DNA from 4 places in the Rahnella sp. BCC 1045 genome. Region 2 is predicted to be linked to each of the others. Evidence: predicted binding sites of a transcription regulator. Region 2 holds the regulator's gene; each other region holds the start of a gene.
The links. Region 2 encodes PhoB, which activates phosphate uptake and scavenging genes when phosphate is short. Its sites were predicted from a motif close to CTGTCATAAAACTGNCNNAT; they were not measured.
Positions count from the first base shown of each region.

Region 1 (7,380 bases), on a different contig from region 2:
AGGGCGAACTGGACGGACACAATCTCGGCAACCTGATGCTGCGCGCACTGGATCACCTGACCGTCCGTCCGCTGGAAGCGATCAATCTGGTGCGCAGCCTGCTGAAAGTGGACGCTGAGCTGATTCCGATGTCCGAACAACCGGTAGATTTAGCCGCGATCGACGCAACCGGTCAGCGGGTTCACGGCGAAGTAAACGTCGATAAACTGACGCAAATCCCGCGGGAATTACTGCTGGAGCCACAGGTTCCGGCCACACGCGAAGCGTTGCACGCCATCGCCGAAGCGAACCTCATCCTGATTGGCCCCGGAAGTTTCTTTACCAGCCTGATGCCGCTGTTGCTGATGGAAGATCTCACCACCGCCCTGCGCCGCAGCCGTGCGCACATCGTATATATCGGGAATCTGGGGAAAGAGCTGAGCGTTGCTGCGGCGTCGCTGACCCTGGATGACAAACTGGATATGATCGAAAAGCGCATTGGCCGTCGCGCTGATGCCGCGATTGTCGGGCCGAAAGTGACGCTGGGCGAAAGTGCCAAAGCGCATCTGATTATTCAAAGCCCGCTGGAAGCCAGTGATATTCCGTATCGCCATGACCGCGATATGTTGCGGATGGCAGTAGAAGAAGCGCTGCAAAAGATGCTCTGATTTATCATTAGCAGAAATACGAAAGGCCGCGTAAAGCGGCCTTTTTGACGTTTGGGAAACCGAATTTACTGCCAGTCAGCCAGAATTTCTGCGGTGGTTTTTACTGTGACCGGATTGCCGGGCACGGATAATTCACGCCACACTTCGTTATGCTGACCAATCAGTTGCTGCGCGGTAACATGCGTACGGTCGCCGGTTGTATGCGCATCCGACGCAACGGTCACGGCATAACCTTTGCTGGCGGCGACTTTGATGGTCGTATCCACACAATAATCTGTCGCACAACCACAAACCGTAAAACGGGTCGTGTTCAGTTCCTGTAGTACCGCGTCCAGCGTGGTGCGATAGAAAGAATCACAGGCGGTTTTGGTGACAGAAATCGCTCCTTCGGGCTGATGTAGCTCAGGCAAAACCTGCCAGAATTCGCTGCCTTCGGTCATTTCACCTTCAGCGTGCTGAATGAAGATGACGCGCCCTGCCCGGTCAATCAGCTGATTAATACGCTCAGCCCGTCCGCTGCGGTCATAACGCGGGGAAGCGAAAACGCCGTTTTGCATATCCACCACAATAAGAACATGTTGCTCTGACACGACTCTTTCCCTCAAATGAACACAATGAAATGCAAATGATTTACTTTTTCACCAGCGGATGATTATTCCACGGGCTGTCGGCGGCAGGTTTCACGGTACTGACTTTAGGCTTTTGCGGCTTTTCAGCGGAGAGCGGCGTGCGACGTTTGCTGCGCGTCATATCAGGGCGCAAATGGCCTTCGATAAAATCCAGATACAGCGTTTCCACTTCCTTACGCGCCCAGGGCGTGCGGCGCAGAAATTTCAGACTGGACTTGATGCTCGGATCGCTTTTGAAGCAGTTGATATTGACCTGCGAGGCCAGTGCGGGCCAGCCAAAATTATCCACCAGCGTTGTCAGCAGTTTTTCCAGCGTGACACCGTGCAACGGATCTTTCGCCGCACCGGGATTTTGTGGTGTATCAGTCATTGGCTCGCTTTTCCTTATCAATTTTCAGGCCGCGCACTTTATCATTTTTCCCTTACGAAAGAGCAATAAACTGTTCACGCAGGGCGTGGAGTTCGTCACGTGTATTGGCCGCTTCTTCGAATTCCAGATTCTGGGCGTGCGCATACATCTTGCTTTCCAGCTCTTTAATGCGTTGTTCCAGCGCTTTAGGCGTAAGCGATTTGTAGGTTTGCGCCGCTTCGGCATCGCGCTTGTCTTTGTTCTTTTTGTTCTTCGGCTGGCCCAGTTGCAGGATATCGGAAATCTTCTTGTTCAGGCCCATCGGCGTAATGCCGTTTTCCAGGTTGTAAGCTTCCTGTTTCGCACGACGACGCTCCGTTTCACCGATAGCTTTGGCCATTGAATTCGTGATTCTGTCGCCGTAAAGAATGGCTTTACCGTTGAGGTTACGCGCCGCACGACCAATGGTCTGGATAAGCGAACGTTCAGAACGCAGGAAACCCTCTTTGTCGGCATCAAGGATTGCCACCAGAGAAACTTCCGGCATATCCAGCCCTTCCCTCAGCAAGTTGATGCCCACCAGCACATCGAATTCACCGAGACGCAAATCGCGAATGATCTCCACGCGCTCGACAGTATCGATATCAGAGTGCAGGTAACGCACCTTCTCGCCGTGTTCTTCCAGATACTCGGTCAAATCCTCGGCCATGCGTTTGGTCAGCGTGGTGACCAGCACACGCTCATTGATGGCAACGCGTTTGCGGATTTCAGACAGCAGATCGTCAACCTGCGTGGTCACCGGGCGCACTTCAATAATCGGATCCAGCAAGCCGGTCGGACGCACCACCTGATCCACCACATCGCCGCCGGATTTATCCAGCTCGTAAGCGCCTGGCGTGGCGGAAACATAAATCGTCTGCGGCGCCAGTGCTTCAAATTCTTCAAAACGCATCGGGCGGTTATCCAGCGCCGATGGCAGGCGGAAACCGTATTCCACCAGCGTTTCTTTACGCGAGCGGTCACCTTTGTACATCCCGCCGATTTGCGGAATGGTGACGTGGGATTCATCGACTATCAGCAAACCGTCGGCAGGCAGATAGTCAAACAGTGTCGGCGGCGGCTCGCCCGGCCCGCGCCCTGAAAGGTAGCGCGAATAGTTTTCGATACCCGAGCAATAACCCAGCTCATTCATCATTTCGAGATCAAACTGCGTACGCTGGCTGAGACGCTGTTCTTCGAGCAGTTTGTTGTTATCCAGCAACACCTTGCGGCGATCGGCCAGATCGACTTTGATCTCTTCCATCGCCTGCAAAATACGTTCACGCGGGGTGACGTAGTGCGTTTTCGGGTAAATTGTGAAACGCGGAACTTCGTGCTGCACCTGACCGGTCAGCGGATCGAAAAGGGAAAGGCGCTCGACTTCCTGATCGAAAAGCTCGATGCGCAGCGCCAGATCGTCCGATTCCGCCGGGAAGACGTCGATCACTTCGCCACGGACGCGGAAAGTACTGCGCTGGAAAACCTGATCATTGCGGGCATATTGCAGCTCGGCCAGACGGCGCACGATCGCGCGCTGATCGATAATCATCCCTTTGGTCAGATGGAGCATCATTTTCAGATACAGATCCGGGTCGCCCAGACCGTAGATCGCCGAAACGGATGCCACCACGATGACGTCGCGGCGCTCAAGCAGCGCTTTGGTCGCGGAAAGTCGCATCTGCTCGATGTGTTCGTTCACCGAGGAATCTTTTTCGATAAACGTGTCTGAACTCGGGACATACGCTTCTGGCTGATAATAATCGTAGTAAGAAACAAAATATTCGACGGCGTTCTCCGGGAAGAACTCTTTCATTTCGCCATATAGCTGGGCCGCGAGGGTTTTATTGGGCGCGAGAACCATCGTCGGCCGGTTCAGGTCAGCAATCACGTTCGCGACGGTGAAGGTTTTACCGGAACCGGTAACGCCGAGTAACGTCTGGTGCGCCAGACCGTTCTCCAGCCCTTCTTCCAGACGGCGTATTGCCTCAGGCTGATCGCCTGATGGCTTAAATTCGGAATGCAGTTTGAACTCTTTACTCATGACGGGCTACCTGGCTGAAATGAAAACGCATAAGGCCGTACGAAAGGCGCTCACGGAAAAACAGTATGAAAGACTCCGCGAATTTTGCCAGCCTTGATTTTACCGCCCTATAGTACTGTATATAAAACCAGCCTCCAATCGATAAAAATCACCGGTGATTTAACAGGTTGCTTCATCTGCACTTTTTTAGGTTATTACGAAAAAGAATTCTCACCATCAGGTGACAATTATCCCCAAAATTTTTCATCCGTTAACTTTCTGACCACAGGTTGACGAATTCTGACACAACTATGACGAACGAATTACGGGCATATTGCTTTTAACTAACTCACTGATTATAAACAACATCATCAAAAAGCTGCGAATACGGGCAAAGTGAGCACAACCCGCGCCCCGACTCGTCTGTAGCATCTTTTCTTACTCTCATGCACATGGTTATCCACAGGAATAGTGGATAACTCTCAGCACGCCCCGTGCTGCGGGAGTTGGCAAAAAGTGCACTTCGGACGCCGGAGGGGGGATCAGCATCTTTTTTAGTTATTTTTTCCCTTTTTTCAGACTTTATTTATGCCTATTTTGCCTAGATTTCTGGTCGGATGTTTCTTGCAAAATCCAAAAGTGCATCTCATCAGGATTTTTTTGCTTCTTACTCCCCTTACGTTTGCACCAAAATCAGAGAGAGCGGCACTGGCAAAGTGCAGTTGCCCTTTTCCCGCGTCTGACCGGTTCTGTTAAAACCTGAGCAACACTAATGAATAATCCTAAATCGCCGTGCGCCCCGCTGTTAACACCCCTGTAACTTCTCTTTTCCCCGGCACTTTTACAAACTTGGCCTGAGAGTTGCAGTGTCACTGTAGGAAGCGTTTCCTGTAGCCGGAACCGCTTTTTTCACCTGAAAGTGAAATCTGATGATTACCCTGTTTTTTGCTAAGCAAAGTCATTTTTAGTGCAAGGAAAAAGCGGTTAACCCCATTTATCACTGGTTAATGGCTGTTTATCTGTAATTGATGCTGAGAGGTTGGCCGGTAATCAACGGGATTTAATTCTGTGTTACGGCGTTAACAGCGGAACATAAATGTCAGAAATGTGACAGTGGCGGTCAAAGCGAAGTTCAGCGGAATGCTCCGTGCGGGAGGGAGGTCTGATGTTAAGTGTAAAATCAGTTAATCAGTATTATGGGCAAAAACATATTCTGTGGGATATCAATCTCGAACTGTACCGCGGTCAATGTACGTGTCTGATCGGCCGAAATGGCGTGGGGAAAACCACGCTGGTGAACTGCATTATGGGCCATCTTCCGGTGAAAAGCGGGGCGATCTCCTGGCAGTCGCGCGACGAAGAGCCTCAGAGTTTGTTAAATCTGCCAGTGGAAAGCCGTGCGCAAATCGGTATCGGTTATGTGCCACAGGGCCGGCAGATTTTTTCGCAGATGAGTGTCGATGAAAACCTGCAAATTGCCATGATGGCCAGCCGGAATAAGACGCGTCGCGTGCCTGAAGAGGTCTACGACCTGTTTCCGACGCTTAAGGAAATGGGAATGCGTAAAGCGGGAGAGCTCGATGAGAGCCAGCAGCAGCAACTGGCGATCAGCCGCGCGCTGGTTCAGGAGCCTGAACTTCTGATCCTCGACGAACCGACCGAACACACCAGCGCATCAATGGCGGCGAATATGGGTAACATCATTCACCGCCTGAACCGTGACCTTGGTCTGACGCTGCTTCTGGTCGGGCATAAATTGCCGTTCATCCGCAGCGTTGCTGACCGGTTTTGTCTGGTGGACGGCGGGCGCAACGTAGCGCAAGGCACGCTGGCACAGCTTGACGAGACGTTAATCAAAAATTATCTGACGGTCTGACGTCGCGCTTCATTCACCACAAGAAAGCAGACGTTCGAGATCCAGATATTGCCCCAGATTTACGTCCAGACCGGCGATCAGGAACGGGATCTCGCCCAGCAGTGGCGCAGGCAACATACGCGTGAGCGTCTCCATGTATGCCGGATGATGCTTCCCCGTTTCCTGCACATCATTGGCAATCCAGCCCGCAAGATGCAACCCACTTTGCGCGATGGCCTGCGCCGTCAGCACGGCGTGATTGATGCAGCCCAGCCGCATTCCCACCACCAACACCACCGGCAGTTGCTCGGCAATCACCCAGTCCGCAAACGTGTAATCTGCGGTCAGCGGCGTGTACCAGCCACCCGCCCCTTCCACCACCACCCAGTCAGCCAGCGGTTCGAGATGGCGCAATCCGGCGGATAACACCTGCGGATCAATCGGGCGCTTTTCCAGCTCGCTGACGATATGCGGCGACGTCGGCTCGATAAACGTACACGGATTCACTTCGTCATAACGCAGTCCGACGGTGCTGTAAGCCTGAAGCGCCAGCGCGTCGCTGTTGCGCGGCCCTTCTGCCGTCATTTCACTGCCTGATGCCACCGGTTTGTATCCGGCGGTTTGGTGTCCGGCGCGCGCTGCCGCCTGCAAAAATGCGGTTGTGGCAACGGTTTTTCCGACTTCGGTGTCGGTGCCGGTAATAAAGTATTTTTGTTTCATGATTTATTTTAATAAAAGCCTGGTGTTGGTTCTGGCTCCCTTCCCGCAATGACATCGGATTTTGCTCCCCCCCCCTTCGCAGGGGAGGGAGCAGACCGCGCCTGTTTCAAACCCGGGAGGAGCTTTGTTAACGTGGGATAAGTTCTTCCACCTGCAAAATGCCGTAGACCAGCCGGTAGTTGAGCGGCAAAATGCCGTCGCGGCGAACGTAATGTTTTTCCAGCAATTGCAGACGCTCGCGCCCGCCCAGTCCGCCGAGGCGGCCATTTTTGATGTGCGTCGCGCCAATGCCTTTGAGCGAACGCATCAGCGACATCACGTCCGGGAATTCGGCGACGTGATCGCTGAAGGTCACTTCATGGCGATACGGTGCGCAGGCTTCGGCGATTTTGTCGGGCGTCAGGAACTGATTCACGTGACGGCGGCCATCGACTTTCATCCACGCCGCGGCCAGCTCATTGAGCGAACCTTCGGCCAACGTGGAGAAAATCACCAATCCGCCGTTGCGGGTGACGCGATGCATTTCTTCCAGCGCACGCGGCAGCGCGTTACACCACTGCACTGCCAGATTGCTGAAACAGATATCAACCGAGTTATCTGCAAACGGTAAACGCTCGATATCCCCCGGCACGTATTCATCGGCGGAATCCAGCTCGCGGGCACGGCTCAGCATGCCTTCAGAGAGATCCAGCGCAATCACGTTTTTCCCCTGAGCGCGCCAGTAACGGCTGAAATAGCCCGTCCCGCAACCGGCGTCGACAACCGTTTTTCCAGCATTTTTCAGATAAGGTTCTGCCAGCGAAAGCAACGTTTCACCCACATCACGCTGCAATTGTGCGGCGTTTTCATAACTGACGGCGGCGCGACTGAACGCGTCGGCCACCGCTTGTTTATTCACTAATTCAGTGACTGCACCCATGAAGGGACTCCAGCAAAAAATCGATATCTTCCGGCCTGTGTGCTGCCGTCAGCGTAAGACGCAGCCGCGCGCTGCCCGGAGGCACCGTCGGCGGACGGATAGCACTGACCCACAACCCGCGTTCGCGCAATGTCGCCGCCAGATCTAAAGCAGGCTGATTTTCGCCTACGATCACCGGCTGGATTGCCGTTTGTGAAGCGGT
Region 1 is NZ_JAFMOZ010000118.1:34,068-41,447, reverse strand. It holds gene yvcK (uridine diphosphate-N-acetylglucosamine-binding protein YvcK) at 1-647, shown strand, start outside; gene J1782_RS09090 (isochorismatase family protein) at 713-1,237, opposite strand; gene J1782_RS09085 (VF530 family DNA-binding protein) at 1,278-1,646, opposite strand; gene uvrB (excinuclease ABC subunit UvrB) at 1,699-3,705, opposite strand; gene J1782_RS09075 (ABC transporter ATP-binding protein) at 4,850-5,560, shown strand; gene bioD (dethiobiotin synthase) at 5,570-6,259, opposite strand; gene bioC (malonyl-ACP O-methyltransferase BioC) at 6,387-7,178, opposite strand; gene bioF (8-amino-7-oxononanoate synthase) at 7,162-7,380, opposite strand, start outside.
Region 1: a site for PhoB is predicted at 3,985-4,004, ahead of uvrB (excinuclease ABC subunit UvrB). Genes of this name have one in related genera too.

Region 2 (7,380 bases):
TTCGCTGCATCAAATTCCAGCTGCATTTTCTCAACACGCTGCGCGGTTTCAGACGGTTTGATCTCCTGATAACTTTCAATCGCCGGATGCGAGGTGGAACCGCACAGCGGGCAGGGTAGGCCGCTTTGCAGATTCGCGCGTTCTGCCGTCAGGCTGACGATCAGTTCCTCGCTTTTCAGCCGCGCTTTGACATCATTCAGATGCTCGAGCTGTTTCTGGCATTGCAGACGGATTTTGCCAAGGCGTTCTTCTTCTTCCGCGATTGCCGTCTGATTCTGCGCAATATCCTGATGCTGCTGACGGACACGTGAGTCGAGCTGAGGGAAAATTTGTGCGAGTGAGAACAGCTGCTGGCGTACCGGACGCAGTTGCGCCAGTTCAGATTGCCGCTTCTGCAACGCCGTCAGCGGCTGCTGTTTTTCCAGTTCAACCTGACGCTGTTGCTGAGTCTCAAGCGCGGCGGTCAGCGTGGTGTGTTTCGCCTGATGCTGCTGACTCTGTACCTCCAGTTTCTGCCGTTCTTCGGTGATTTTCGCCAGCGTCGCGTTATGCTCACTGGCCTGTTTCTGTACTTCACTGACGGCCTGCTGCGTGTCAGTCAGTGATTTGTGCCACCGGGCAATTTCGCTATCCAGCGGCAGAACTTTTTCGTCCATCAGCGTCTGTAGCTGGCGCTGCTCTCCGGCCTGTTTCTGGCGAGCGGTTTTCGCCTGTTCCAGCGCCAAAGCCAGCGGTGTCATCTGTGCGGCCTGTTGCTGCTGTTGCTGAACCAGTTGCGTGAGCGCCTGCTGTAACTCCTGTGTTTCTTTCTCACAGCGCAACCGGTCGCTGAGCAGCGGACGCAGCTTTTCAGCCGGTTCACTGCGCGCGAGTTGTTGCAACTGCGGCGCTGCGGCGAGGTTTTCCTGCTCTGCCGCCGTCAGCTGCTGCTGAGATTGCTGATATTTTTGCTGTACCTGCTGCCATTGTTGCAACCAGTTCAGATCCTTCTGGCGCTGAAGCGCCTGCTGGCTGAGGATAATTTCCTGCGCGTTCAGCGCGGCCAGTTCCGTTTCAAACGCCTGACGCTGCTCTTCGCTGAGCAACTCGATACCTGCCATACGCTGATACAAACCGTCGAGCTGATTTTTGGCTTCTTTATGTTGTTCAAACACGCGCTCAGAAAGCCGCCCGTAGATTTCGGTGCCGGTGAGTTCTTCCAGCAATTCCGCGCGGTCGTTGGCATCAGCATTCAGGAACGCGGCGAACTGGCCTTGTGAAAGCATCATTGATTTGGTGAAACGGCCAAAATCCAGCCCGGTCAGCTCGGCGATGGCATCAAGTTTATCGCGCACTTTGTCGGCCAGAATTTTTCCATCGGCCAGCAGTGCCAGTTCCACTTTCGGCGCCTGTAAATTGCCGTCCGGCGAGTTTTTGGCCCGGCGCTGGCTCCAGAACGCGCGGTAGCCAATGCCTTTGACCTCAAACTCGACTTCCGCCAGCGATTCGGCGGTGTGGCGGGTCATCAGTTCATTCTGACTCGGCGTGACGTTCAGACGCGGTGTCTGGTGATAAAGCGCCAGACAAATGGCGTCGAGCAGGGTGGTTTTCCCCGCGCCGGTCGGGCCGGTGATGGCAAATAAACCGTTACTGGCAAACGGCTCAGCGGTGAAGTCGATTTTCCATTCGCCTTCCAGCGAGTTCAGGTTTTTTAATCGCAGGCTGAGAATTTTCATTGTGCGCCGTCCTCCGCATTCTGACCGCTGGTGATCTGTTCAACGACCTGCGCAAACAGCGTGCGCATCCGCGCCTGACGCGGCTCATCAGGATCCGGTTCCAGCGCCAGACGTCGTTCAAACACGTCACTGACGCTCAGCTCGCTCAGCGTTTCCTTTTCCTGCTGCTCAATACTGTGGATGCGCTGTTCTTTGCTGCGGCGCAGCAGAACGACTTCCACCGGCAAATCTGCGGTCAGCGTCTGAATACGCCGCTGGATATCGCTGAGATAATCCTGCGTGGCGACTTCGATATCCAGCCAGACCGGCTTTTGCATATCGCCGCCTGCAAACTGCGCCAGCTGTTTTTCGATTTCAGCCAGCGAACCTTTGATGATCTGCATGGGCTGGAAAACCGGGATTTCCAGCGTGTCGATGGCGTTAAGCGTTGCGCCGTCGAAATTGAGTAAGTACACACTTTTGGCTTTGCTCAGTTCGTCAAAACTCAGGGCAATCGGCGAGCCGCTGTAACGGATATGTTCGGTTTTTGCGACGCACTGGGCGCGGTGAATATGCCCGAGCGCCACGTAATCTACCGGCGGAAATGCCTGGGCCGGGAAGGCGTCGAGCGTGCCTATATAGATGTCGCGCACGGAGTCAGACGTGCTGACGCCGACGGTGGTCAGATGGCCGGTAGCGATAATGGGCAACGGCATACCAAGTTTCTGACGCTTCGCCAGTGCGGCCTGATATAGCGCGTCATAATGCGCCGCAATGGCTTCCTGCAACGCGAGCTGTTTGTCGCTGCCGGATTGTCCGGCCTGACTGGCGAGCAAATCGCGCGGACGTAAAAACGGGATAGCACAAAGCACCGCGCCCGGTTTTCCGTCACGCTGGTTTAACACTAAAATCTGTTCAGAGAGGTCTTCACCGACGGTGGCAATCACCCGCGTATTCAGGCACGAAAGCAGTTCGCGGGATTCATTGAGGGTGGCGACGGAATCGTGATTCCCGGCCAGCACCACCAGCTGACAGCCGGTTTGTTGTAATTCCACCACGAAGCGGTTGTACAACTCGCGGGCGTAACTGGGCGGCGAACCGGTATCAAAGATGTCCCCGGCGACAATGACGGCGTCCACCTGATGCTGCTGCACCTGACCGGTCAGCCAGCGCAAAAATGCCTGATGTTCAGCGGCGCGGCTTTTGGTAAAAAAGTACTGGCCGAGGTGCCAGTCGGAGGTGTGGATCAGGCGCATGAGACTCCCGTGTGAACCCTGTATGACGACAATGGTGCAAAGTATAAACGTCGGCGGGGGAACCTGTCCCCGATAAATCAGACCAATTTCAGCAGGATGGCGGGAATTTATCTGTCATATTTGCCTTAAATGAACCATCATTTTCATTCATAAATCTGTCACAAAACTGACGCATAATGGCGCCCGCAATCAAATAAAAGATCGCTAACCTATTGGCAGGACCTACGATGGCTAGACGTATATTGGTGGTTGAAGACGAAGCTCCAATCCGTGAAATGGTGTGTTTTGTACTGGAACAGAATGGATATCAGGCAGTAGAAGCTGAAGATTTTGATTCAGCGATTGGCCAGTTAGTGGAACCTTACCCAGAACTGATCCTGCTCGACTGGATGCTACCCGGCGGTTCCGGTATTCAGTTTATTAAGCACCTTAAACGTGAAGCACTGACCCGCGAAATTCCGGTGATGATGCTGACCGCTCGCGGTGAAGAAGAAGATCGGGTGCGCGGCCTGGAAGTCGGTGCCGATGATTACATCACTAAACCGTTTTCACCAAAAGAACTGGTTGCCCGTATTAAAGCGGTGATGCGCCGGATTTCGCCAATGGCGGTCGAAGAAGTGATCGACATGCAGGGGCTCAGTCTGGATCCGTCGTCTCACCGGGTGATGGCCAACGAGCAGGCGCTCGATATGGGGCCGACCGAATTTAAGTTGTTACACTTCTTTATGACCCATTCCGAACGCGTTTACAGCAGAGAACAGTTGCTCAATAACGTGTGGGGCACTAACGTTTATGTGGAAGATCGCACGGTAGACGTGCATATTCGTCGTTTGCGTAAAGCGCTGGAAACCAGTGGACATGACAGAATGATCCAGACTGTTCGTGGTACCGGATATCGTTTCTCAACGCGTTATTGAGTCCCCCACAGCGGAGAACCTGTGTGTTAGAACGTTTGTCATGGAAACGTCTGGCCGGCGAATTTTTTCTCTTTTGTCTGCCAGCCCTGATCCTCGGAATTTTCGTCGGCCATTTCGGCTGGCTCCTCTTTGCGTCGCTGGTCGCGGCGCTGGGCTGGAATTATTACAATCAGCTTAAACTCTCTCACTGGCTGTGGCTTGACCGCAGCATCACCCCGCCGAACGGGCGCTGGAGCTGGGAACCGCTGTTTTACGGGCTGAACCAGATGCAGATGCGCAACCGGCGACGTCGTCGTGAATTAGGTCAGTTGATCAAACGTTTCCGCAGCGGTGCCGAATCGCTGCCGGATGCGGTGGTTCTGGCGACGGAAGAAGGCAATATCTTCTGGTGTAACGGACTGGCGCAGGATCTGCTTGGTTTCCGCTGGCCGGAAGATAACGGCCAGCATATTTTTAACCTGCTGCGTTATCCGGAATTCCGCACCTGGATCCAGACCCGTGACTTCAGCCGTGCCCTGAATCTGCAACTCAATAATGAACATTACGTCGAGTTTCGCGTGATGCCGTATTCCGAGGGGCAGCTTCTGATGGTGGCGCGTGACGTCACGCAAATGCGTCAGCTCGAAGGCGCGCGACGTAACTTCTTTGCCAACGTCAGCCATGAACTTCGCACGCCGCTCACTGTGTTGCAGGGGTATCTGGAAATGATGGAAGACGCCAAGCTGGAAGAGCCGTTCCGCACCAAAGCGCTGGATACGATGCAGGAGCAGACGAGGCGCATGGACGGGCTGGTGAAGCAGCTTCTGACCCTGTCGAAAATCGAAGCATCCGCCAATATCGATATGCACGAGAAGGTCGATATTCCGGTGATGCTCAGCATGCTTGAGCGGGAAGTGCAGACGTTAAGCGGCGGGAAACATGAAGTGGTGTTTCGCGTAAACGAAAAGCTGAAAGTCTTTGGCAATGAAGATCAGCTGCGCAGTGCGGTGTCGAATCTGGTGTATAACGCCGTGAATCACACCCCGCCGGGCACGCGGATTGAAGTCAGCTGGCAGCAAATTCAACATGGCGCGCAGTTTCAGATAAGTGACAACGGGCCGGGCATTGCGCCGCAGCACTTACCGCGTCTGACCGAACGTTTTTACCGTGTGGATAAGGCGCGCTCACGCCAGACCGGCGGCAGCGGACTGGGGCTCGCCATCGTAAAACATGCGCTCAGCCACCATAATTCGAAACTCGAAGTTCTCAGCGAAGTCGGCGTCGGCACGCGGTTTATGTTCACGCTGGCACCAAAATTGATTGTTCCTCAGGGTTCAGACTCCCCGGTCACCGTAAAACCTTAATTTCAGCAATTTACGTAAAGTCTGTTATCAGCCGATAGCAGGCTTTTTCATTTCTATTTATGGCGTGATTCTGCCTGATGATCATGAATTTATTTCACGTCCCATGAAAATTCCTCTGTTGTGAGTGAAGAGGCTGCATGACAGTATGGCCTTAAAGCCGTTTAGACATCCAGATGTCTATAAATAACGCAATGTAATTATTTACTTTGTAAATCATTCGCATTCCGCCAGGGGCGTGATGCCTTAAGGAGTTTTCATGCAACGTACTACCCCTCCGTTCCGCGCTGACGTCGTTGGCAGTTTCCTGCGCCCGGCCGCGATCAAAGAAGCCCGCAAACAGTTTCAGGCCGGTGAGATTAATGCAGTACAGCTGCGCGCGGTGGAAGACACTGAAATCCGCCGTGTGGTGGATTTGCAGCGTGAAGCCGGTCTGCAGGTTGTGACGGATGGCGAGTTCCGCCGTGCGTGGTGGCACTTTGACTTCTTCGAAGGCCTGGAAGGGGTGGAAGGTTATGATGCGGTTCAGGGGATCCAGTTCAACGGCGTACAGACGAAAGCGCGCAGTATCAAAGTGGTGAGCAAACTCGGTTTTGGTTCGCACCCGATGCTGGAAGATTTCCGTTTCCTGAAAAGTATCAGCGGAACGGCTGTGCCGAAAATGACTATTCCCAGCCCGAGCGTGATGCATTTTCGCGGTGGCCGAAATGCTATCAGCAAAGACGTTTATCCTGATCTGAAAGACTATTTTGACGATCTGGCACAGGTTTACCGGGACGCGATCAAAGCCTTTTACGATGCCGGCTGTCGTTATCTGCAACTCGACGATACCGTCTGGGCATACCTGTGTTCTGAAGATCAGAAGAAACAAATCCGCGAACGGGGTGACTCTCCGGAAGAGTTAGCACGTACTTACGCTGACGTGCTCAACAAAGCCATCGCCGGTAAACCTGACGATCTGGTGATTGGCCTGCATGTTTGCCGCGGTAACTTCCGTTCAACCTGGATTTCTGAAGGTGGCTATGAGCCGGTGGCAGAGATTCTGTTTGGCGGTGTGAATATCGACGCCTTCTTCCTGGAATATGACAATGAACGTTCAGGCGGTTTTGAGCCACTGCGTTTCATCAAAAAAGGTCATCAGCAGGCGGTTCTGGGGCTGATCACCACCAAATCCGGTGAACTTGAGCTGGCGAAAACCGTGGAAGCACGGATCGCAGAGGCGGCTGAATATCTGGACATTAACCAGATTTGCCTGAGCCCGCAGTGTGGCTTCGCGTCTACGGAAGAAGGCAATAGCCTGACCGAAGCGCAGCAGTGGGAAAAACTTAAACTGGTGGTGGATATCGCCGCCCGCGTCTGGTAAATCCGGAAAGCGGCTAAATTTTGCCCTCGTAAAAATGCTGGATATTGTGCGTGAAATGACCTTTGGATGGTGATTTCACGCATTTTTAATCTTATCGGAGCATATCTTGTGCTTTGTTCGTTCAAAAATCATACATATCATATTGCGTGTTTTGGAAGGTATTTAGTGATTGTTACTGCTTTGTCGTATTAATCTGGTTGAACACTCTGCTTTTTCGATCACGGCTTGCCTTTCTACGCTATAAACGTTTACCTTAAGCCCCGCTGTCGCTCGATACTCCCTGCATAACAACGTAATCATCTGCATATCATCAGGCGTTTTTAGCTCACTCCGATCCTCACATTGGTGTTCTCTGGCTATGACAACGCCATTCATCCTTCTGACGGAGTAGCACGACGACAGCATCGGACACTTTATTCATTTGAACAGGCAACACGACACCAATCATGAGTACTCGTTTAACAAATAAAGATATTCTGGCGCTGGGTTTCATGACCTTCGCCTTATTCGTCGGGGCAGGAAACATCATTTTCCCGCCGATGGTAGGCTTGCAGGCCGGTCATGAAGTCTGGTGGGCAGCTGCCGGGTTTATGATCACGGCGGTAGGGCTTCCTGTGATGACCGTGATTGCGCTTGCGCGCGTCGGTGGCGGTGTTGACGCCCTGAGTACGCCTATTGGTCGTGGTGCCGGTATTCTTCTGGCGACTGTCTGTTATCTGGCTGTGGGCCCGCTGTTTGCCACACCGCGTACGGCGACGGTTTCCTTTGAAGTCGGTATCGCACCGATGACCGGTGACGGCCCGCTGCCTC
Region 2 is NZ_JAFMOZ010000143.1:33,508-40,887, reverse strand. It holds gene sbcC (exonuclease subunit SbcC) at 1-1,715, opposite strand, end outside; gene sbcD (exonuclease subunit SbcD) at 1,712-2,950, opposite strand; gene phoB (phosphate response regulator transcription factor PhoB) at 3,178-3,867, shown strand; gene phoR (phosphate regulon sensor histidine kinase PhoR) at 3,891-5,210, shown strand; gene J1782_RS23345 (cobalamin-independent methionine synthase II family protein) at 5,467-6,570, shown strand; gene brnQ (branched-chain amino acid transport system II carrier protein) at 7,017-7,380, shown strand, end outside.

Region 3 (7,380 bases), on a different contig from region 2:
ACCACTGGCATCTGCCTGCGGCTGAACTGGTTCGTCCGTTCCGCGTGCTGCCAGACTGGCGCCTGGATGACCTGATGATCTCCTATTCCGTGCCCGGCGGTGGCGTTGGCCCGCATATCGATCAGTACGATGTGTTTATCATTCAGGGAATGGGCAGCCGTCGCTGGCGCGTGGGCGATGCTTTGCCGATGCGTCAGTTCTGCCCGCATCCGGCGTTGCTGCATGTCGATCCGTTTACGCCGATCATCGATGAAGATCTCGAGCCGGGCGACATTCTGTACATTCCGCCGGGCTTCCCGCACGACGGCTTCACCCATGAAACCGCCCTCAACTATTCCGTCGGTTTCCGTGGCCCGAATACCCGCGACTTTATCAGCAGCTTTGCCGACTACGCACTGGAAAATGATTTAGGTGGCGACCACTACAGCGACCCGGATTTAACGCTGCGCGATCATGTGGGCAAAGTAGAAGAATACGAGCTGGATCGCGTGCGCAATATGATGCATGACCTGATCAATCAGCCGGAAGCGTTCAGACAATGGTTCGGACGTTTTGCAACCACGCCGCGCCATGAGCTGGACATCGCCCCCGCCGAACCGCCATATGAAACGCACGAAATCGTGGATGCGCTGATGCAGGGCGACAGCCTGACCCGTCTGAGCGGTCTGCGTGTGCTGAACGTCGGCGACCGTTTCTTCGTCAACAGTGAAGCGCTGGAAACCGAGCAATATCAGGCAGCGGATGCACTTTGCCGTTTCACGCTGATCGGTAAAAAAGAGCTGGGCGATGCCGTTCAGGATCCGGCGTTCATGGCCGTGTTCACCGATCTGGTGAATCAGGGTTACTGGTATTTCGACGAGTAATATTTTTTGCTGCCCGGTTATGACAAAAGGCGGCATCCGGTGGATGCCGCCTTTTTAGTTTTAAGAGCGGTCCGAATCAGGGTTTATACAATTCGACCGGCGGCTTCATTTTCCGCTCTTCCGGCACAAACAGATCAATCTCTTCGCCCAGAATATATTTGGCGCGCAGCATCGCTGAAATCTTGTCCATCGTCATGACGATAGCCACCAGAATCAGCGTGATAAACATCACCACATCCCAGTTCCACAACCGCATATTTTCCGCATAAACCAGACCGATACCGCCCGCGCCCACAAAACCGAGAACGGCAGCAGAACGGGTGTTGGATTCAATCTGATACAGCGACAGCGCCAGAAACGTCGGGAAAGACTGCGTGAAAATACCAAAACGGTGCGTCTGTAGCGGAGATGCGCCCAGCGCACGCAGGCCGCGGCTGGGTGAACGTTCCACTGCTTCGTGGCCTTCAGCGTAAAGCTTGCCGAGTAAGCCTAAATCCTGCATCACAATTGCCAGCACGCCGGCCAGCGGCCCCATGCCAACAGCGCGGACAAATATCAGCCCCCAGATCGCCATATCCAGACCGCGAAGTACGTCCAGAATGCGGCGGATCACCAGTGAAACCGGCCGGAGAACCGGCGTGGACATCACATTTCGCGCCGCAAGAAAAGACAGCGGCAGTGCGAGGAAAGAGGCGGTGACCGTCCCGGCAAACACAATCGCCAGCGTGATCGCAATCTGCGAGAAGTAGTACATAAACGGCCATTCGGAAACGTTATGCCACACGAACATGCGCAGGAAATAACGCCCGACTTCGCGGGTGCCGCGCACGACTTCGCTCCAAGGAATACCGAAATAGCTGAAGAAATAGATGTAATACAACACAATCACGACAGCCAGAATTGCCAGATAACGCAGGTAACGACGCTGCGCGGAAAACAGATGTGCGTGCTGCTGTTTCAGGCCAGCAATGACATGAGGTTCAAGCGCGTCAGTTAACATCAGAAAGTGCCCTCCACCACGCGTTTGCGTAATTTACCCGACAGATAATCCATCCCGGAAACCACCAGAATAATCAGCAGCAACGTCATGCTGACCTGGTCATAGCGGTCAAGCTTGATGGACGTCATCAGTTCCTGACCAATCCCGCCCGCGCCCACCAGGCCGAGGATGGTCGACTGGCGGAAGTTAATTTCCAGACGCATAAAGCTGTAGGACAAAAAGATAGGTTTAACCTGTGGCCACATGGCAAAACGCATGCGCTGCAAGCGCCCTGCTCCGCAGGCTCTCAGGCCGCGCACCGGTTTGTCCGACGCGGTTTCGATAGATTCGTAGAACAATTTTGTCAGGCTGCCGACGGTGTGTAAGGTCAGCGCGATAAAGCCCGGAATAGCCCCGACGCCAAAGGCCATTACGCACATCACGGCCCAGGCCAGTTCAGGCATAGTTCGCAGGAAAGCCACAAACGTGCGGATACTGAATTTCACCCATTTTGGGGAATCTGTATTGCTGGCGGCAAGAAACGCCAGTACAACGGCCAGCGCGGTAGACAAAATCGTTGAAGACAATGCCAGCTGAATAGTTTCCCAAATCAGCGGTAACTGGATATTGAGACGGTATCCCCAGTAAGCCAGAGAACCTTCGGTGTGTCCGTCTGCGAATAATAATGACCAGTGCAGAACCGGAACTGTCTGGCCGATATAATCAAAAAAGCTGGGAGCTGAAACAATAATAGTTTTCAGATTAAGTTCGGAAACATTGCCAGACCATAAATATAACAGCAGCATCAGCCCTGACCAGATCAGCGCCTCGCGCTTTTGCTTACCGCGTATATTCTGGTAATAACGATTGAAGTCTTTATTCAAAATAATATTTCCGGTTTACATGGAGATTTTTTTTATTCCTCCCCCGTGAAAGGGGAGGAAGTCAGGGTATTAACGGCCACCCTTCGTCAATTCACGCTTCATATCAATAATCTGCTGATATTCAGCCAGAGACGTTTCGCCGATATGTTGTTTACCGCCAACGGCCTTCACGAAGCAGGCGTGATCGTCTTTATCCAGTTTCTTAATGGCTGAAACCAGTTTCGCTTTAAATGCCGGTGGCAAATCGCTGCGAACCAGAATCGGGCCGTTAGGAATTAACGGGGATTCCCAGATAATGCGGATTTTCTTCATCAGATCCGGATGGTCCATGCGGATCATGCGGTTGAACGCGCCGGAGGTATAGCCGGTTTCGCGATCGCCAATCATGGAAGCCCAGGTTACCGCGCCTTCAAACTGCCCGTTCAGCACGCCGAGGATATCCTGCTCGTGGCCGCCGGAGAAGGTCACGCTGGAGAAGAAGTTGTTGTATTTGTTATCTGTCGTACCGCCAAACTCTTTCTTGAAAGTCTGGTTCGGAATGAGGTAACCGGACGTGGAATCCGGATCAGCAAAGCCAAATGATTTGCCTTTCAGGTCAGACAGTTTCTGGTACGGGCTGTCCGCTTTTACGACAACAACGGAGTGATAACCGCGCGATTTGTCGGTGTCATCGATTACGATACCGACCAGATCTACCGCTTTCGGGTTATTAATATACACAGACGCGAAAGAAGAAGGCGACATGCTTAATACCATGTCGACTTTCTTGCCTAATAATCCCTGAATAACACCCGAGTAATCGGATGAATTCCGCAGTTTGGTATCCACATTTAATTCTTTATCGAAGAAATCTTTTACACACTGATTATCGCCGATTTGCTGAGTGGCGTTCTGACCACCCAGGATACCTAAATTCAATTCTTTAGGCGCATCTTCTGCCATGCTGTGCATTGCGGTAAGGGAACCTGCAACAAAGACCGCCAGACGTAATAACTTCTTCATTTAATGATGACCTTGTGTAGATTGAGAGAAAGTGAAAATAAGTACGGCTAAAATTTATTTCCGAAATAAAATACGGAATTTATTTATTAAAACATTCGTTACAACGCGTGAGCATCAGGAATTAACGTCGTGTTCTTCGCCATATAACTGCTGCAAGATCCCGTCGGTTAACTGATCCGGATGACCATCAAAGATAATCTGCCCTTTCGCAATGCCGATCACGCGGGTGCAGTAATCTTTTACCAGTTCTACGGAATGCAGGTTAACCATCACCGCGATGTTCTCTTCGCTGACCTTTTTCAGGGCATTCATGATGCGCAGGGTATTTTTAGGATCCAGCGAGGCAACCGGTTCATCGGCCAGTAAAATTTTCGGGTTTTGCATCAGGGCGCGACAAATAGCGACACGCTGCATCTGACCCCCTGAGAGGTTTTCAGCACGTTGCAGCGCATGCGGCAACATGTGCAACCATTCCAGCAGGGAAATCGCGCGGGCGCGGTCTTCGTCATCGAACTGATTAAAGAAGGATTTAAACGTGGAGGTGTGGCTCAGGCACCCCAGCAACACGTTGGTTAACACGTCCAGACGCGGAACCAGGCAAAAGTCCTGAAAAATCATGCCGCAGCCCGAACGCCAGCGACGCAGCGCTTTGCCGGTCAGACCCGCCAGTTCCTGCTGCTCACCGTTTTCGTAATGACACACCACACTGCCGTCGGTTAACGGGATCGTGCCGTTAAGCACGTGCAGCAGAGTCGATTTCCCCGCACCGGAACGGCCAATGACCGCAACAAATTCACCGGCGTGAAGATCGAAATTGATGTCATTAAGAACACGCTGACCTGATTTATAGGATTTCACCAGGCCTTTCACGTCCAGCACTTTGTTCAGATGTTGCTGCCCGGCCTGAGGATATTCAGCCTGTGCCAGCTTAAGTTGAGCTTGCGCCATGATGCTGTCTCTCGGTTGCTTTCGTTATCTGGCGTTCATTAAGCGCGAGTTTTGTGACACATCAATGACGATTTAGTGGACAGCATATGACAAAAATGTAGCAACTTAAGAGAAATCCATCGGTAATTATCCTGAATGAAGTGTAGCCTGTTATGTGGCATTTAAGTCTATGATTGCAGAGCCTACGTCAAAAAAAGGAAGATGAAATGGATAATCAGTCACTCATCACCACGCTGAAAGAAATCGCCGGAAGCCGCCATGTCCTGACCGGCGACAGCAATACCGAGCGCTACCGCAAGGGGTTTCGCTCCGGCGGCGGCAAGGCGCTGGCGGTGGTATTCCCGCAGACATTGCTTCAACAATGGCAACTGCTTAAAGCCTGCATCGCGGCCGACAAAATTGTCATCATGCAGGCCGCCAATACGGGGCTGACCGAAGGTTCGACGCCGAGCGGCGACGATTATGACCGAGACATCGTCATTTTCAGCACCCTGAAACTCGATCAGATCCAGCTGCTCGACGGCGGCCATCAGGTGATCGGTTTCCCCGGCAGCACGTTGTATAAGCTCGAAAAAATTCTCAAGCCGTATAACCGCGAGCCGCATTCAGTCATCGGTTCATCCTGCATTGGTGCCTCCGTCGTCGGCGGGATATGCAACAACTCCGGCGGTTCACTGGTGAAACGTGGTCCGGCTTATACGGAAATGGCGTTGTATGCGCAGATTGATGCGCAGGGAGAACTCCGGCTGATAAACCATCTGGGGATCAATCTGGGTGAGACGCCGGAAGAGATTCTGACACGGCTGGAAAAAGGCGATTATCTCGAAGCTGATATTCTGCACGATCAGCGGCTGGCTTCGGACCATGATTACGCGGCGCGTGTCCGCGAAGTGGATGCCGATACGCCATCACGCTTTAACGCCGATGAGCGCCGTTTGTTTGAAGCCTCGGGCTGTGCCGGGAAGCTGGCGGTTTTCGCCGTCCGTCTCGATACTTTCCCGGCAGAAACCCAGCAGCAGGTTTTCTATATCGGCACTAATGACACAGCGGTTCTCACTGAGTTACGTCGTCAGATCCTGAGAGATTTTGCGAATCTTCCGGTGGCTGGCGAATACATGCACCGGGATATTTTCGATATCACCGAAGTGTACGGTAAAGATACGTTCCTGATGATCGACAAGCTCGGCACAGACAAAATGCCGGATATGTTTACCGCCAAAGGGAAGTTTGACGCACACGCCAGCAAGGTGCCTTTCCTGCCGAAACATTTCAGCGATCGCGTAATGCAGTGCCTGAGTAAAGCGCTGCCGAATCATTTACCGCCCCGCATGAAGCAATATCGTGACCGGTTTGAGCATCACTTATTGCTGAAAATGTCCGGCCCCGGAATTGATGAAGCCAGAACGTTTCTGACCCGTTTCTTCAGCGAAAATCAGGGTGATTTCTTTATCTGTTCCGCCGACGAAGGCAAAAAGGCGTTTCTGCACCGCTTCGCTGCGGCGGGTGCCGCCGTTCGTTATCACGCTGTGCATGAGAAAGAAGTGGAAGACATTCTGGCGCTGGATATCGCACTGCGCCGCAACGATCGCGACTGGTTTGAAACGTTGCCGGAGGATATTGATAATCAGTTGGTGGCAAAACTCTATTACGGCCATTTTATGTGCCACGTTTTCCATCAGGATTACATTGTCAAAAAAGGGGCGAACAGTAAGGCGCTGAAACACCGCATGCTCGAGTTGCTGGATGCCAAAGGTGCCGAATATCCGGCGGAACACAATGTCGGACATCTGTATATTGCAAAACCGCATCTGAAGGAATTTTACCGGCAGGCCGACCCGACCAACAGTTTTAACCCGGGGATCGGCAAAACCAGTAAGCTGAAAAACTGGCAGGAATAACGCGGTGAAGTGCTTCTGACCAACCCTCCCCTTTTCAGGGGAGGGATACTACGTCACTCCGACCTCATCTCATTGGTTAGAACAATTTCGTTCCATAACCCCACATCAGCACGGTCAGTGCGAGTAACAACTCAAGAACCAGAACCCCCATCGCCAGCGTCGAACTGGAGAACAGGAACCCCTCGCGGTGGTCAATGTTGAGGAAGTTTGGAATACCGAGGTACAGCAGATATCCGCTGTAGCAAAGGCCAATCAGCCCGACAAACAGGCATAACCAGACCATCGGATAAAGCGCAACGATCCCGCTGAGGAACATCGGCGTGGCAACGTAACCGGCAAACACAATACAACTGTTGAGTGTCGGGCGGCTGTCATAACGACGCGCCATCCAGTAGATAATTCGCCCCATCAAAGCAACAGCGGCGAGCATCAGAACATAGAAGATTACAGCGATGTAGGACGCGGTGAACATGGAAACCATCAGCTTCTGGCCGTCACCGAAGTTCCAGCCCAGCTGCGTTGTCCCGATAAAGGAACAGACAACCGGAATCAGCGCCATCAGAAAAACATGGTGGGAATAAACATGTGAAACGGTTTCCCGTTCACGCTGGATTTGCTGCAATTCGGGACCCGGATGAGATAACAGTCCCCAGACATGATTACCCATGAAACACCCCCTTGTGCGCCGAAAGCCGCCAGCGGCGTACGATGATAAACCTTCGGGAATGCCCGTTTGATAAAGGTCACAAGGGCAACAAGAAGGTGGCAGCCTGTTTATATTATAGCCGTTATTAAGCGGTTTGCTG
Region 3 is NZ_JAFMOZ010000118.1:59,787-67,166, reverse strand. It holds gene J1782_RS09220 (cupin domain-containing protein) at 1-863, shown strand, start outside; gene phnE (phosphonate ABC transporter, permease protein PhnE) at 940-1,863, opposite strand; gene phnE (phosphonate ABC transporter, permease protein PhnE) at 1,863-2,726, opposite strand; gene phnD (phosphonate ABC transporter substrate-binding protein) at 2,796-3,728, opposite strand; gene phnC (phosphonate ABC transporter ATP-binding protein) at 3,843-4,676, opposite strand; gene dld (D-lactate dehydrogenase) at 4,883-6,574, shown strand; gene J1782_RS09190 (Yip1 family protein) at 6,651-7,241, opposite strand.
Region 3: a site for PhoB is predicted at 4,717-4,736, ahead of phnC (phosphonate ABC transporter ATP-binding protein). Genes of this name have one in related genera too.

Region 4 (7,380 bases), on a different contig from region 2:
TTCGGCGGCAGCAACAGCAGCCGGTTTTTCAGGTGCCGCCGTTACGGCAGGTTCCGTAGTGACAACCGGCGCGGGATCAGCGGCAACGGCTGCGCCGGACAACATCAGTAAGCCGGCAAGGCAGGCGTTTTTTTTACGAGTCAGGGAGAACATAACAGTCCTTTGCGAAAAGAGAGTCCCCGCAGGGCATGATAATTTTCAGGCAGGTTATATTATTTTCGGAAAAGAAATATCTGATTCGGCGCAAGACTGTCGGAAAGAAACTATAAAACTGTTATGAAACAATCCCCCCTTCTGAATTCTAATATGTAAAAATTTTTATTTACATAAATCAGTCAGATTATTCAGCACGCACACATTCACGAAAACAATATCAATGGCACTTCCCGCGATAATCATCGGCCATCGCCATTCTCAGCAAAAGATCATGACCAATATAATTGCTCCAGTTAAAGGTGTTTTGTAATACCACCACGGCATTCTGATGTTTTTTATCAAAACCAATATAACTGGAATAGCCGCCGATATAGCCGACCTGATACGTAATCGTTTGATGGCTGATGTGATCCGTCACCCACGCGATATTCGCCGCCTCGATAGCTCGCTGGAAATATACTTTTTCCGTGTCGCTGATCGCCATGTTGAGATCACCATTTTTTGAGCCATCTATGTGAGCACGCAGGTACTTAAGCAGGTCGTCCACATTGCTGTACAGGCTGGCGGCGGCCACCATGTTATTGGAGAAATGCCAGTCAGGCACCACTTCGCCGCGCGGGATAAATTTCGGCTGATCGCCCGCATGCCCGATGGCGCGGTAAGGATAGTCTTTCAGGCGCGTCGCATAAAAACTGGTGTTATCCATCTTCAGCGAGCGGAAAATAAAATCATAAGACAGTTGCTGGATGTCTTCGCCGGTTTTCAGTTTGAGAATATACCCCAACAGCGCGTAGCCTAAATTGGAATACTGCGGCTCGCGCTTCTCCGGCTTTGTAAACCCTGACAGATCGTTGACGACGGAATCGCTGTCCAGCTCGTGATAGAAATTGTCGCCGGTGTAGAGATAGCGGAGAAAACTCTCCAGCATGTCTTTATTCATGTTTTGTCGCGGCAGACCGGACGTGTGTGTCGCCAGCTGCAACAGCGTGATGTTTTTCGCATCCTCGCTCAGCGGGATATTTTTCGGCAGCAAATCGGAAAGTTTATCGTCCCAGCGCAACTGGCCTTTATTGACCAGCCCGGCCACCACTTCGCCGGTCACGCCTTTACTCACAGAACCCAGCGCGAACAGGGTTTCCCCGTCGATTCTGTAGCTGTGGGTGGAATTAGTGTAGCCGTAGCCCCAGGTTCTGGCCTCGCCGTTGTTTCTGATAATGCCTATCGCAAGGCCCGCCGCTTTCTCTTTTTTCTGATACTGGCGGACAACGCCATTAACCATCTCATCGAGATCGCCCGAACAGGCCAGCGCCCGCACGGCATCGGGATGCTCTTTCACCTGCATGTCAGATAACGTCCCGCAGGATGTCAGAAACAGGGGGGACAAAATGAAGAAACGGTGAAATCCCCCTGTCATGTGGCTATTTCGCGCCCTTCGGTCGGGAAATCAGGTCCTGCGCGCACGCCCAGGCGGAGCTCCACGCCCACTGGAAATTGTATCCGCCCAGCCAGCCGGTGACGTCCACGACTTCGCCGATAAAATACAGACCCGGCACTTTTGCCGCGGCCATGGTTTTGGAGGAAAGTTCGCGCGTATCGACGCCGCCTAGCGTAACTTCCGCCGTGCGGTAACCTTCGGTGCCGTTCGGCTGAACCTGCCAGTTTTGCAATTGCTCAACCAGTTCGGCCTGTTGCGGCACGTTCAGCTGTTTCAGCGTGACGTCCGGCAGTTGCCCGAGCGTTTGCAGACATTCCACCAGACGTTTAGGCAGTTGCATCGCCAGCGTATTTTTCAGGCTCTGGTTCGGGTGTTCCTGCCGCTGTGCATTGAGAAACGCCGCCAGATCGACATCAGGCAGTAAGTTAACGCTCACAAACTCGCCAGGCTGCCAGAAGCTGGAAAGTTGCAGAACCGCCGGGCCGGACATCCCGCGATGCGTAAACAGAATGCTTTCGCGGAACACCGTGCCATCCTGCGCGGTCAGCACAGCGGGCACGGAGACGCCGGAAAGCGTCTGCAAATGGTCGAGCAGCGGCTTGTGCAGCGTAAACGGCACCAGACCGGCGCGGGTCGGTAACACTTTCAGGCCAAACTGTTCGGCCAGACGATAACCGAAAGGCGACGCGCCCAGCCCCGGCATGGAAAGTCCGCCGCTGGCAACCACAAGTGAGTGAGTACTTACAGTTGAGCCATTCACTTTGATAATAAAGCCATCTTCGGTTTTCTGAACGTCTGAAATCTCGCTGCGCAGACGCACATCGACATTCCCCCGTTCACATTCTTTATCCAGCAACGCCACAATTTGTGTCGCTGAATCATCGCAAAAAAGCTGGCCGAGCGTTTTCTCGTGCCAGGCGATGTTGTAGCGGTTGACCAGATCGATGAAATCCCACTGGGTGTAACGCGCCAGCGCGGATTTACAGAAATGCGGGTTTTCTGAAAGATAGGCAGCCGGTTCGGCATACAGATTGGTGAAGTTGCAGCGACCGCCGCCCGACATCAGAATTTTTCGTCCGGTTTTTTTGCCATTATCCAGCAGCAGAACCCGGCAGCCACCCTGTCCGGCCTGCGCTGCACAGAACATGCCTGCCGCACCCGCACCAATGACTACCACATCAACCTGTTCCACTTTTGGCCTCTCTTACCGGAAATTTCAGCTACGTTTTAGACAGGGCTTCCCCCTGTGCCAATGGGCTTTAGCCGCATTGCGACGCGGATTGTAAGGGACAGACGCCCCTTAAACCAGCCAGAGAGGTGGTTTTCTGAACGTCGTAAGTAAATGTTTCAGCGCCTAAACGAGGAATAAGATTTTGATATATAAAAAATAAATTGAAACAAAGCCAAATATTGAACTGTTTTTAGTCAAAAAAATGTCATATTTTCCTTTTCCCGTCCCCCTGTTCTCGCAGATAATGCGCGGCGTTCATGACCACTAACTGGCGTAACAATTATGCTGCATCTATTTGCCGGGTTGGATATTCATACCGGTTCGTTATTGATTCTCGCGTTACTGTTTGTTCTGTTCTATGAAGCCATTAACGGTTTCCATGATACGGCCAACGCAGTAGCAACCGTCATATACACCCGGGCAATGCGTTCGCAATTAGCGGTCGTGATGGCAGGGGTATTTAACTTCTTTGGCGTCCTGCTCGGTGGTTTGAGCGTGGCCTATGCCATCGTCCATTTACTTCCAACCGATTTGTTGCTGAATGTAGGTTCCGCGCATGGCCTTGCCATGGTGTTCTCTATGTTACTGGCGGCGATCATCTGGAACCTCGGCACCTGGTATTTTGGTCTGCCGGCGTCCAGCTCCCATACCCTCATTGGCGCTATTATCGGCGTGGGTTTGACTAACGCGCTGATGACCCACACGTCAGTGGTTGATGCGTTAAACATCCCGAAAATGATTGGCATTTTCGCCTCACTGATCGTCTCACCGCTGGTCGGGATGATTATGGCGGGAACCATGATTTTCCTGCTGCGTCGCTACTGGAGCGGGAATAAAAAACACGCCCGTATCCACCTGACGCCAGCAGAACGTGAAAAGAAAGACGGCAAGAAGAAGCCGCCATTCTGGACCCGTATTGGCCTTATTCTGTCCGCAATCGGCGTGAGTTTCTCTCACGGTGCGAACGATGGTCAGAAAGGTATCGGCCTGATCATGCTGGTGTTGATTGGCGTGGCTCCGGCAGGTTTCGTGGTGAACATGAGCGCGACCGGTTACGACATTGCCCGTACCCGCGACGCCGTGACGCACCTCGGCCAGTATTATTCGCAGCATGTTGATGCGGTGCCACACGTTGTGGCGCAGACGCCTCTGGTGCCTGCACCGGACGTAAATATCGCACCAGCCGATGAGACAAAAGTGTTCCATTGCGACAGCAGCCACGCACTTGATGCGATTGGCCGCGCGCAGACACTGCTGACTAATCTTCAGTCTTACAGCGATCTGGCACCGGAAGAACGCAGCCACATGCGCCGCCTGCTAATGTGTGTTTCTGATACTGCCGATAAAGTCGCTAAACTGCCGGAAACTTCCGCGGCGGATAAACGCTTCCTCGGCGAGCTGAAAACCGACATTCTGCAAACTGTCGAATATGCCCCGATTTGGATCATCATCGCGGTCGCGCTGGCGCTGGCGTTGGGTACCATGATTGGCTGGAAGCGCGTTGCGACCACCATCGGTGAGAAGATTGGTAAGAAAGGCATGACCTACGCTCAGGGCCTGTCTGCGCAGATGACGGCAGCGGTGTCTATCGGTGTGGCCAGTTACACCGGTATGCCGGTTTCCACCACGCACGTGTTGTCCTCTGCGGTTGCAGGTACCATGATTGTGGATGGCGGCGGTGTTCAGTCTAAAACCGTGAAAAACATCGCTATGGCGTGGATTTTAACCCTGCCCGTGTCGATTGTTCTTTCCGGCGTGTTGTACTGGATTGCGCTGAAGCTTATCTGATAAACCTGCGTGCTCAGGCACGGATGTAAAAAAGGCGGCCTTGTTCTCAGAACCGGTCGCCTTTTTTTATTCCCTTTTTCACACTTTCCTCGCAACGATTTTAGACGTGTCAGTACCAGATCAACATGGCCATCATACTGATAAGAATCAGTCCAACCAGACATGTCGTCAGGACAAACTGGCCGCGTACTCTTTCACACCGGCGGATAAACTCAGGGTCGTGATGTTCAACATAGCGCTGAGCATAAATATAGCGAACCAGTCTTATCTGCTTGCCGGGCTGGCCGTGGGAAGTAAAGAATCCCCCGCCGTCCACGTACTGATACAGCAACGGATCACAGCCCCGCAGCACCACCAGCAACGCGCGCAAAGACGAGTAATAACGCAGCATATTCACCACACACACAAAACATAAAGCCCAAAACAGCGCAACGGGACTGATCATGATTCCCCCTCAAGGCGAACTGACACCGCGCAATGCCGCTCAAAATCTGCCGCACACCCGACGTTTCGCCCTGCCTTTCCGCGATTTCACACCCCCGGGCAACGTTCGCCCGCCCTCTTTTCTTATCACAGAAGAATGCTAAAGCAGGAGAAGCCTGCATTATTGAGTGTAGGAAACGAATCTGTAAGTGTTCATATTATTTGTATCTATAGATTGTCAGATTAGGAAATGGGATCTGTATGCTTGATTTGTCTCACCATTTTGGCGCTATACTGACGTCATGACATTCGCATGATGCTGATATAGCTTTTAACTGACTTATGGAAGGAGTTTTCTTATGGCTTACAAACACATATTGATTGCTGTTGACCTCTCACCTGAGAGCAAAGTTTTAGTCGAGAAAGCGGTTTCCATGGCGCGTCCGTATAACGCCAAGGTGTCCCTGATCCACGTTGATGTGAACTATTCAGACCTCTACACCGGCCTGATTGACGTGAACCTGGGCGACATGCAGAAACGTATTTCCGAAGAAACGCACCACGCGCTGAACGAGCTTTCGCAAAACGCCGGTTACCCGATTTCAGAAACCCTGAGCGGCAGCGGTGATTTAGCCCAGGTGCTGGTCGATGCCATCAACAAATACGGCGTGGATTTAGTGCTGTGCGGCCACCACCAGGATTTCTGGAGCAAGCTGATGTCCTCCGCACGCCAGCTGATCAACACCGTCCATATCGACATGCTGATCGTGCCATTGCGTGACGAGGAAGAAGAAGCGTAAGACGCGACGTCTGCGCGTTGATGAGAAAGAGGTGCCAGTGGCACCTCTTTTTTTATGGGAATTTACAGCGGCGTATAAATATCAAACCGGTGGCTTTTCGTGACAACCGCAGCCTGCGCGGCGATGTCCGCCATCGGTGGCGCATAGTCAGGGCGTTTCACTACAATCCTTTTGGTCGCTAACCTGCGCGCAGGTTCCAGCAGGCCGTCAGCATCTTCGTCCGGGCCAACCAGCCCCTGAAACACGCGCATCTCTTTCTTCACCAGCGCACTTTTTTGTTTGTGCGGATACATCGGATCGAGATACACCACTTCCGGCTTTGGCGAAAGCTCAGAGAGCGCGGTCAGGCTTGAAGCATGCAGCAACGTCATGCGTTCACGCAGCCACGGGCCGATTTCCGCATCACGATAGCCACGCGCCAGCCCGTCGTCGAGCAAAGCCGCCACCACCGGATTGCGTTCCAGCATCCGCACTTTGCAGCCCAGAGAGGCCAGCACAAACGCGTCGCGGCCCAGACCTGCGGTGGCATCGACGACATCCGGCAGATAACTGCCTTTGATGCCGACCGCTTTTGCCACCGCCTCACCGCGTCCGCCGCCAAATTTACGACGATGCGCCATCGTGCCGCCGGCGAAATCGACAAAAATTGCACCGAGTTTTGGCTCGTCGCGTTTGCGTAATTCCAGACGCTCAGGCGTCAGCACCAGCGCCATCACGGCATCCGGGTCGGACGTCAGATTCCAGCGCTGCGCCAGAACAGATAAGGCGCCTTCATCGGCGCCTTCTTCACAGAGTAAACACACACTCACAGGCAGAAATTATCCTTTGATACCATAATGGCGCAGCATAGCATCCAGTTGCGGCTCACGCCCGCGGAAGCGTTTGAACAACTCCATCGGCTCTTCGGAACCGCCGCGCGACAGAATATTATCCAGGAACGACTGCCCGGTTTCGCGGTTGAAAATCCCTTCTTCTTCGAAGCGGGAATAGGCATCAGCAGACAGCACTTCCGCCCACAGATAGCTGTAGTAACCCGCCGCATAACCGCCTGCAAAGATATGGCTGAAGGCGTGCGGGAAACGGCCCCAGCTTGGTGACGGCACAACCGCAACCTGCTTCTTGATTTCTGCCAGGGTTTGCAGGATTTGCGCGCCTTTGGCCGGGTCATATTCCGCATGCATACGGAAATCGAACAGACCGAATTCCAGCTGACGCAGAATAAACAGCGCCGCCTGATAGTTTTTCGCGGCCAGCATTTTATCCAGCATCTCTTTCGGCAGCGGTTCGCCGGTTTCGAAATGCCCGGAGATGAACGCCAGCGCGTCCGGCTCCCAGCACCAGTTTTCCATAAACTGGCTTGGCAGTTCGACGGCGTCCCACGGCACACCGGCAATTCCGGCAACGCCTGGCGTGTCGATGCGGGTCAGCATATGATGCAAACCGTGGCCGAATTCGTGGAACAGCGTGGTAACTTCGTTGTGCGTAAACAGCGCCGGTTTATTGCCGACCGGGCCGTTGAAGTTACAGGTCAGATACGCGACCGGCTT
Region 4 is NZ_JAFMOZ010000098.1:11,474-18,853, reverse strand. It holds gene J1782_RS04085 (FKBP-type peptidyl-prolyl cis-trans isomerase N-terminal domain-containing protein) at 1-153, opposite strand, end outside; gene J1782_RS04080 (serine hydrolase) at 374-1,570, opposite strand; gene J1782_RS04075 (NAD(P)/FAD-dependent oxidoreductase) at 1,575-2,783, opposite strand; gene pitA (inorganic phosphate transporter PitA) at 3,105-4,610, shown strand; gene uspB (universal stress protein UspB) at 4,720-5,055, opposite strand; gene uspA (universal stress protein UspA) at 5,393-5,833, shown strand; gene rsmJ (16S rRNA (guanine(1516)-N(2))-methyltransferase RsmJ) at 5,896-6,642, opposite strand; gene prlC (oligopeptidase A) at 6,652-7,380, opposite strand, start outside.
Region 4: a site for PhoB is predicted at 3,014-3,033, ahead of pitA (inorganic phosphate transporter PitA). Genes of this name have one in related genera too.